Mastigocladopsis repens PCC 10914: one gene and its partner. The protein of the gene in region 1 interacts with the protein of each later gene in a pairwise test. Links are inferred from orthologs where the notes say so. Each region holds a gene or a part of one and is shown on either strand. Other genes may lie near its edges.

Region 1 (4,890 bases):
TAACTTAGAATATTCTATATCTAAACTTTAAGAGTTAGATTGCCAAAGTTTTTAGTAGGGGTGTCAGGGTATAGGCGATAAAGGCGCATGGCTTTGTGCCCCTACCCTGAGTTAATTAAGTACTTCGCTGTTTACTTGGAATCAAGACTTGCTTGGAAATTTGGAGGCAGAATGACCTTGTCCACTACGTGAACGACACCGTTACTGGCTGGAATGTCTGCCTGAATGACCTTAGCATCTTTCACGGTGACTGTACTGGTGGTACTGTCAACCTTGATTGTCACAGGAGTCCCCTCAACAGTTTTGACTTGTCCAGATGTCAGTTGACTCGAAGTCACTTGTCCAAGTATAACATGGTAGCTTAAAAGCTTCACGAGTTGTTGTTTGTTTTCTGGGTTGAGAAGGTTGTTTAGTGTAGCTTTTGGTAAAGCCGCAAAAGCAGCGTCAGTAGGTGCAAAGACTGTGTAGGGTCCTGGTTCAGCCAGTCGTTCAGTAAAGCCTGCGGCTTGCACTGCCCGTGTTAGCGTTGTAAAAGACCCCTGAGCAGATGCAGACTGTGCTAGCTGTGCCAAATTTTGGCTGGCTGTTGGGGTCGTGGGAGTTTCCGCAATTGGAGGCACAGCTGGAGGAACATCTGCTACTGGAGTTTCGGTAGTTTGAGTTGTTGTATTCTCTGCACTAGGCTGACCACAAGCAGACAAAGCAATGAGACTACTTGCACAAATAACACCAAACAATGCTTTTCCCAAAATGCCTTTACTTGCTTTCATAGCTACATATTATGTATTGTTAATATCACTCTATAACTTTTAACAAAACTTAATAAAGTAACTGAGATAGTCCCTCAGTCCTAAGGAATAGATTGAGGCGGAATGGAGTGTCGCGGGATAGTTACCCAGTTTGCTATTAGCTAAAACAGGTCATACCAAATCTTTTTGAAAGCCTTATGAAAGCTTAAAGAGTCCGTTACTCAACAAATCTCCAACATCTCTCGCAAAAGCAAAGTACGGTTATCCGTAAGCATAGCCGTACTTAAATTGTGCGAAAAATTTACTAATTATGCCTAAATTGCATTAATTATGCACACCCACAAGATTTAGATATCTAAATCAGCTAAGTTGAGTTTAGAACCGTAGGTTTCAATGAATTCGCGACGGGGTGCTACGCGATCGCCCATCAAAATCGTGAAAATGCGATCAGCTTCGGCTGCATCCTCAATTTCCACTTGCTTGAAGGTACGAGTTCCTGGGTTCATTGTGGTTGTCCAGAGTTGTTCTGGCATCATTTCACCCAAACCTTTGAAGCGTTGGATGGTGTAGTTCGCGTTGTCGGGAAACTCAGCGAGGCGCTGTTGCAGTTCGCGCTCGCTATAGCAATAATAGTGATTGCGTCCACGCTCTACTTTAAACAGTGGTGGACAAGCAATGTAGATATGCCCCTGTTCAATCAGCGCCCTCTGATACCGATAGAAGAAAGTTAATAACAGAGTCCGGATGTGCGCTCCATCTACGTCAGCGTCAGTCATAATGACTATACGGTGATAGCGCAGTTGCGATGCGTCGAATTCCTCGCCCTTAACTCCTAAACCGAGTGCTGTAATTAGCGCCTGAATTTCAGTATTTTTATAGATTTTGGCGTCGTCAGTTTTCTCGATGTTCAGTATTTTACCGCGTAGGGGGAGAATTGCTTGGAATCGGCGATCGCGTCCTTGTTTGGCACTCCCGCCTGCCGAGTCCCCTTCCACGATGTAAATTTCCGACTCCTTAGGATCTCTAGTACTGCAATCTGCCAATTTTCCGGGTAATGGTGAAGATTCCAGCACCGATTTGCGACGCACTAATTCCCGCGCATGGCGTGCTGCTTCTGCGGCTTTGAAGGCTTGGATGGCTTTATCTAAAATCGAATCGGCGATACTAGGACGAAATTCCAGGTACTCGGTGAGAACTTCTCCCACAAAAGAATCGACAATTCCGCGGACTTCTGTGTTGCCTAGTTTGGTTTTGGTTTGCCCTTCAAATTCTGGATCTGGTACTTTAACGGAAATCACCCCTGTCAAACCTTCGCGGACGTGTTCGCCGCTGAGGTTGGGTTCATTATCTTTGATTTTGTTGCGCTTGCGGGCGACTGCATTCAAGGTGCGAGTTAAGACTGTCTTCAACCCTTCTAGGTGTGTGCCACCATCCACCGTGCGAATATTATTGGCAAAGCCTAGTAAATTGTCAGTATAAGCATCAGTACACCATTGCAATGCCACTTCCACGTTTACGTTGTTGCGTTCTCCTTGCACAAAGATAATCTCTTCATGCAATGCCTGCTTATCACTGTTCATGTAGGCAATGTATTCTCGAATACCACCTTTGTATTCGTAGGTTTCTACCTTGGGTGTATCACTTTTCAGTAATTCCAAACGGTGATCTGTAAAAGTAATTTTGACACCAGCATTCAGATATGCTAACTCCCGCAGGCGACTTGCTATAGTAGTGTAATCAAATTCAGTAACGGTCGTGAAGATTTGGGAGTCTGGTTTGAAGGTGACAGAAGTTCCGGTGCGGTTTTCTTTGTAAGGCTTTGCTATCAGTTCCGTAACGGGAACACCCCGTTCGTAACGCTGGATATGAACCTTTTTATCTCGCCAAACCGTAACTTCTATCCACTCCGACAGGGCATTCACTACAGAAACACCAACCCCGTGCAATCCTCCAGAAACTTTGTAGCCGCCGCTGCCAAATTTACCCCCGGCGTGCAGAACGGTTAACACAGTTTCCAATGCTGATTTTCCCGTTTGGGGGTGAATATCTGTAGGAATACCCCGACCATCATCTTGTACTGTACAAGAACCATCAGCGTTGAGATCCACCTCCACATGGGTGCAGTAACCCGCCAAAGCTTCATCTATCGAGTTGTCTACCACCTCGTAAACTAAATGGTGGAGTCCTCGCGGACCTGTGGAACCAATGTACATTCCCGGTCTTTTGCGAACGGGTTCCAGACCTTCCAGAACTTGAATCTGAGCGGCACTGTAACTGCTCGTCATGTAAAATCTCCTGTTAAGTGGGGGTGAAGTCGCCTAAAGGCGAAAAAATATTAAAACACTCCAAAATTCTAACACAAAAGCCTTGGTGGCGACTTTAGGGCAATCTGAAGAGAAGTTTATGATAGGGATGTACCCTTTTCGTCATTCGTCATTTGTCCTTCGTATAAGTACCAATGACTAATGATTAATGACTCATGACTCATGACTAAACTCATTGTGATTTGTGGCGCGACGGCGACAGGTAAATCGGGATTGGCGTTGGACTTGGCGATGCGACTCGGTTGTGTCATTCTCAGTGCAGATTCCCGTCAGGTTTATCGGGAGTTTGATATTGGTACAGCTAAACCTACAGAAACTGAACAAAAGTTAGTACCGCACTATCTTATAAATATCTGTGACCCAACGGATACTATGACAGTTGCAGATTATCAAGAGCAAGCACAGGCGTTAATTGCTTCTCCCCCAACAATTGGACAAGGAAAAGTAGCGGGAGTAGCGGGAGTAATTACTCTCTCATCTTCTCTAACTTCCCCCACTTCCCCACCTCTGCTAGTTGGTGGTACGGGTTTATACATACGCTCCATCACGCGGGGTATGAAGATTCCCAGGGTTGCACCGCACAAGGAATTGCGATCGCAATTGGAATCTTTTGACCAAAGGCAATTGTACGCTATATTGCTACAAGTTGACCCCATTGCAGCACAAAAGATTCATCCTAACGACCCAGTGCGGACTTTAAGAGCATTGGAAGTATTTTATGTCACTGGTCGCCCAATTTCCGAGCAGCAGGGAGAGAACCCCCCAGATTATCCCATTTTGCAAATTGGTTTAGACTGTGACTCTGCTCACCTTACCCACCGCATTACACAGCGCACTGAGAAGATGATTGCAGATGGTTTAGTCGCAGAGGTGGAGTATCTTTGCCAGAAATATGGTGCTGATTTACCTTTGCTAAATACTTTGGGTTATCAAGAAATCAAGCAATATTTGGCAGGGGATATTTCTTTAAATGAAGCTAAAGAATTAACTGTGTTGCACACAAAGCAATTTGCTAAACGCCAACGCACTTGGTTTAAAGCATATCCGCAAATTGAATGGTTTGATATTGAGAGTCCAGATTTATTAGAAAAAATTTGCCAGCGTGTGCAAGGATTTCTGGAATCTTAACTGACACTTGAGAGCGTTATTTCTAGGTTAGTTGATCACGGGTAGAAAGGAGCTTGGGCGTTTATGTACAACCGTGACAGAGCAGTAGTTAAGCAGGGAGGTTGTGCGAAAATTTATTTACTGGTCATGCCCTCAATCTCGCCCCGTGAAAAAAATTCTGATTCTCACAGCCAATCCAAAAGACACGGATAATTTACGCCTAAATGAAGAGGTACGAGAAATTCAAACAGGCTTAGAAAGGGCACGTAAACGAGACCAGTTTGAAATTATCTCACGGTGGGCGGTGCGCTCTGATGATTTGCGGCGGGCATTGTTGGACTATGAACCGCAGATTGTACATTTTTCTGGACATGGGGCAGGTGCTCAAGGATTAGTTTTGGAAGACAGCGCGGGAAAGATGCAATTAGTCAGCGCTCCATCTTTGGCGCGGTTGTTCAAGCTTTTCCAAAACAAAGTTGAGTGTGTGTTGCTGAATGCCTGTTATAGCGAGGTACAAGCAGAAGCAATTTGTCAACATATTAACTATGTGATTGGCATGAATCAGGCAATTGGCGATCGCGCTGCAATTAAGTTTGCCATTGGCTTTTACGATGGGCTAGGTGCAGGACGATCGCTAGAAGATGCCTTTGAATTGGGTTGTATTGCAATCGACTTAGAAAGTATTCCAGAGTCCGCAACACCTGTACTTA
Region 2 (5,130 bases), 2.7 Mb from region 1 along the record:
ATAGCGCGACCAAAAGGCGTGTCAAAAACCTGATTTGGTGAACCAGGCACTTGATGTTCGTCTAAAGGCGATAAACGGCTAATGATACCGCCTAAAATTGATTCAAAGGGAATGTATTCCCCAATTGGAACCATTTTGGCTTTGCCGTAGCGGCTTTTTATCTCACCATCGCCAGCGATCGTAAATAAACTATTTGTATAGCTGCTTCCTTTTTTGTAAAAACCCCCAATCCAAGCAACCACACCTTTTTCCCGCACTGCTGTCACCAATGAACTACGCATAATCTCATTTTGGAAAAAAGGCAAAGCGCCTTCTGGGGTCAGTACTGCATCTACATCTTGAGCTGCTAGCCTGAGATATCCAGTGGTGTAACCTTCAATGGCGCGACGAAAACCTTCAGGGTAAAGTTTGATTTCGTTGGGGATATTACCTTGAATAATCCCCACTTTTAGCGCTGCTTCTGGTGGTTGGGGAAGAGGACGAGTGTATAAACCAAAACCAATGAGGTGGAGAGTGATGAATACTGTGGCGGCGGTTACTAAATAAACGAAGCGTAGAGGCATAGAGGAGAGAATGAGGTTTTTTCTCTCTACGCTCTCTGCGTCTCGGCGGTTTATCCATGCTTCAGCAATCAAGCCATTCACCGCGACAAGAGCCGCTGTCACCGCGCTTGGTCCAGACAGTTGACCAAGGTGTAAAATAACGAGATTATACGGACTTTGAGTGTAAGAAAGAGAACTCCACCACAAAGGTCCAGCACTCCAAAGGGCTTCTAAGCCGCACCATAGAGCGGTGCCAATGAGGACGCGGATGAGAGGAGGAGGGGGGGAGGGGAGGAGGGGGGGAGTGGAGGAAAAAGATTGAAATTTGCGATGAATCCAAACTTTAAAACTCAAAATCCAGGAGAAGCAAATTGCCCAACTGGCAACTAATGCGGCTCCCCAGAGAGTGATGAATATCCAGCAAAAAAGAGCGATCGCCAAACTCGCCAACCAAGGAACCCCCATCCAAGTCATGGGGTGAATCCCAGTAATCCAGGATAAGGCAAGACCGTGATAACCAATACCCCAAACAAGGGAGACGGGGATGAGGAGATGGGGAGTAGGGGGAGTAGAGTTTTTTCGTTGTGAAGAACGAATAACTAATACCCACAGGGGAGCAAGGGCAATCCACCCTAAGAACCATGCACCAAAAGGTGCAACGGTCAACCCCATCAAAACACCGCTAGATAGAGCAATTAGGTAAGGGATTAAGATAGTAAACTTCTTCCCCTGCTCCCCCTGCTTCCTACTCTGCCTCTTCTGCATCACCAGTATCGGGGGGTACGATCGCCACTCCCGTGATTACATCATCTTCATCAAGGCGCTGTACTCGCACCCCAGTTGCTGATCGCGATTGTATGGAAATTGCATTTGTCGCCTGCCGGATGATGATACCGCGACTAGTGACCATCATAATTTCATCGTCGCTGTTGACAATGTGCAAGGTTGCCAGTTGGTCTTTTATTTTGCGGTTTTTGAATTTGGTTGCCATTAAACCTTGCCCAGCACGATTTTGCAGTCGGAATTGGGAAACTGGGACGCGTTTGCCGTATCCTCCCATTGTAATAACCAATGCCCAAGGACCAGTACTGCCGTTGCCGGAGACTTCTATGGACTCTTCATTTTCAATTTCTTCTGTTTCGATTTCCTCGATTTCGGCTTCTGTGCTTGTATCTTCTAAAGTGGCAAGAATGGCAGCAGGGAGAATATCCATACCTACCAGTACGTCACCCTTACGCAATTTCATCGATTTCACCCCACGAGTTGCCCGTCCTAAAGGACGCAGTTGTTCGTGAGTGCATCTAAAGTGAATTGCCATACCCTGACGGGAACCAATGATCACGCTGTCTTCGACTCTGGCGCGTCGCACCCACCGGAGTTGATCACCTTCTTCTAAGGATATGGCAATCAAGCCGTTGGCACGAATGTTGCTAAATGCTGCCAACTCTGTTTTCTTGATATTGCCACCCTTGGTGAGCATGACCAAATATTCATCGCTGGTAAACTCTGTAACAGGGACAATCGAGGTGATTTTCTCCTCTTTGGGAATGGGCAGCATTTGCACTATTGGCGTTCCGCGACTGGTTCGGGAACTCACGGGTATTTGATACGCTTTCAGGCAGTAGACAACACCTCGTTCGCTAAAGAAGAGAACGCTGTCATGGTCGCAGCACGTCAAGAAATGCTCAACGCCGTCATCTTCTTTCATCTTGGCAGCTGCTTTGCCTCTGGTTGCACGGCTTTGCGCCTCAAAGGTATTCACTGCCATTCGTTTGATGTAACCTTGCTCTGTCAACAGAATCAGGGCTTTTTCATTGGCAATGAGGTCACGCTCATCGATTTCTCCTTCAAGGGGTGAAATGACCGTGCGCCGAGGTGTCGCGTGTTTCTCTTTGAGTTGCTTGACTTCGGTTTGAATGATTTCAAGAATCCGCTCTCGCCGTGCCAAGATATCCTGCAAGTTAGCAATGATTGCTTGTAATTCTTCGTGTTCTGAGCGGATTTTGTCTGCTTCTAGGGCTGTTAAACGTCGCAGCTGCATTTGCAATATCGCATCTGCTTGCGCTTCCGAAAGTCCGTAGGTTGTCATCAACTCGCCTTTGGCTGTCGGCGCATCAGGTGCATGGCGAATCAAGTTGATAATTTCATCTAGGTGGGCTAGGGCAATCAACAAGCCTTGCAGTATGTGGTCGCGTTCTTCGGCTTTTCGCAGTTCGTATCGAGTACGTCTGGTAATAGCTTCAATGCGGAAATCCAAGAAGACTTGCAAAAACTCCTTCAGGGTGAGTATCTGCGGTTCGCCATTCACCAGCGCCAGCATATTCGCCCCAAAGTTTGCTTGCAGCGGCGTTTGCTTGTAGAGGTTGTTTAGTACGACACGGGGATAAGCATCGCGCTTGAGTTCTATCACAATTCGCATCCCATCGCGATCGCTCTCATCCCGAATATCGGCAATTCCCTCTATCCTCTTTTCGTTCACCATCTCGGCGATTTTTTCAATCAGCGCCGCTTTGTTGGTTTGGTAGGGCAATTCGGTGATGATGATTGCGTCTCTGTCAGGGCGTCCTCGCTGTTCAATCGTTTCAATTGTAGCCACACCGCGCATGGTGATCGAACCGCGCCCTGTGGTATAAGCTTCCCTAATTGCCGATGTTCCCAAAATCTGACCTCCTGTAGGAAAGTCAGGCCCAGGAATATACTGTATTAACTGAATATCAGTTATTTCTGGATTTTCAATCAGTGCTACCAACCCATCAATCAATTCCCCCAAGTTATGCGGCGGGATGTTGGTTGCCATACCCACCGCGATCCCAGAGGAACCATTGAGCAGTAACTGCGGAACCCTTGCTGGCAGCACTGTTGGTTCTTGCTGGGAAGCGTCGAAGTTATCGACGAAATCAACTGTTTCCGATTCGATATCTTGTAGAAGGGCATCGCCGGTTAAAGCTTGCAAGCGGCATTCTGTGTATCGCATTGCCGCTGGTGGATCGTTGTCCACCGAACCGAAGTTTCCATGCCCTTCAACTAAGGGCGATCTCATGGAAAAATCCTGCGCCATCCGCACCAAAGCGTCATAGACAGCTGTGTCGCCGTGGGGGTGATATTTACCCAGCACTTCCCCTACCACACGAGCGCATTTTTTAAACGGGCGCTCGTGGATTAGCCCCAGTTCATGCATTGCGTAGAGAATGCGACGATGCACAGGTTTCAGACCATCCCTGGCGTCTGGCAGTGCCCGACCTACAATTACGCTCATCGCGTATTCCAAATATGACCGGGACATTTCATTCCGCAGGTCAGTAGGGATAATCCTCTCCTGAGAGGTTGTCATAACCCAAAAAACTCCAAAAATTGCAAATTTTAGGCTTTATACTGAGAAAAAAGCAAAACTATTCCCAATTATTGCTGAATAATTGCCGTAATTTGATACAATTCTAGCATATATTGCTGTTTTCTGGCTTGTACCATGAACAGTGAAAGGTCAAAAATAAACAGTTATTAAGCTGTTAACTGATAGCTAATAACTGGTTAATCATGAGTGCTCATGGCTTCTTGTCCAGACTTAAGTTGAGATGCAATAAAGGGAACTTTGGGCGCAAGAAAAAATCCAATCAGACTGGCAAACAGGATTGGAGTAAAGGGGCTGAAGTTGGTCAATTTTGACAACAGCAAGGTTGTGCTGATTGGTGTGCGCGTCACAGAAGCATTGATAGCTGCCATCGTACAAATCATCGCAAGCGTGGGATTAAGTCCAGGAATTAAGGCTGCAACGGCTTTACCGACACAAGCACCCGTGAAAAACAAAGGAATAATAAATCCACCGCGCCATCCACCAGTCACAGTCATGCTAATGGTAGCCATTTTAGCTAAGGCAAGCACAAACAAAAAAACGACAGGAAAGCTTTGATTGATAACCTCATCTAACTCCTCATGTCCAAAATAACGGGTGAGAGGTAACAGAGTTGCTAAAATGCCCAATCCCAGTCCTGCTATTGTTGTGCGTAGATAAATTGGTTCACCAATCAAGGCAAAGACTCGGTCACATCCGCGAAAAATACTCATGAAAATCCATCCCGCCGCAACTCCGACAATCCCAAACATGATAGCTACGGCAAAATCATTTATGCTCTCTAGATGGTACTGAGGGAAATGCCAGGTGGGTGCAATCCCCAAATTTGTAATTGCTGCAAAGACCAGATAACTAGCGCAACTTGAAACAATGGCGGGCATCAGGGCTTCGTAATACTCCACAATATGCTGGTGGTGCAAAATCTCCAAGGCGAACATAGCACCACCAAGAGGTGCGCCAAACAAAGCAGTGAAGCCCCCAGCCATCGCCGCCAGACTCATGGATCTGAAGTCTTCACCTTGAAGTCTTAAACGGTCAGCAACCCAAGTGCCAAAGGAACCCGTGACCTGTACCAACGGTGCTTCTGGTCCAGCGCTGCCGCCCGCTGATATGCTGACTAGGGAAGCAAGAATCATTGAAGGATTTTTGCGAGCATCCAGCCGTCCGCCCTGAAAATGGATGTTATCAACTATGACACCAATTTCACCAGGATTCCCAAGGAAATGAATCACCAGACCG

Evidence for each region. Proteins that work in one complex are often made in the same cells at the same time.
Region 2: the proteins of gyrB (region 1) and gyrA interact in binary tests that used the Escherichia coli proteins (3 or more experiments, as listed by UniProt). The link is inferred for Mastigocladopsis repens PCC 10914 from one-to-one orthologs.

The regions. Positions count from the first base shown.
Region 1 is NZ_JH992901.1:2,908,333-2,913,222, reverse strand. Bases 566-3,499 are described here. They hold gyrB (DNA topoisomerase (ATP-hydrolyzing) subunit B), read right to left. Parts: upstream 3,035-3,499; coding sequence 1,097-3,034; downstream 566-1,096. Other genes in these bases: miaA (tRNA (adenosine(37)-N6)-dimethylallyltransferase MiaA), read left to right, coding at 3,236-3,499; MAS10914_RS0115140 (fasciclin domain-containing protein), read right to left, coding at 566-770. Also shown: more of MAS10914_RS0115140, read right to left, coding at 132-565; more of miaA, read left to right, coding at 3,500-4,201; MAS10914_RS0115125 (AAA-like domain-containing protein), read left to right, coding at 4,305-4,890. UniProt on the Escherichia coli protein: DNA gyrase negatively supercoils closed circular double-stranded DNA in an ATP-dependent manner to maintain chromosomes in an underwound state.
Region 2 is NZ_JH992901.1:194,036-199,165, reverse strand. Bases 1,081-4,254 are described here. They hold gyrA (DNA topoisomerase (ATP-hydrolyzing) subunit A), read right to left. Parts: upstream 3,874-4,254; coding sequence 1,288-3,873; downstream 1,081-1,287. Other genes in these bases: MAS10914_RS0102900 (chloride channel protein), read right to left, coding at 4,071-4,254; lnt (apolipoprotein N-acyltransferase), read right to left, coding at 1,081-1,307. In the rest of the region: more of lnt, read right to left, coding at 1-1,080; more of MAS10914_RS0102900, read right to left, coding at 4,255-5,130. UniProt on the Escherichia coli protein: A type II topoisomerase that negatively supercoils closed circular double-stranded (ds) DNA in an ATP-dependent manner to maintain chromosomes in an underwound state.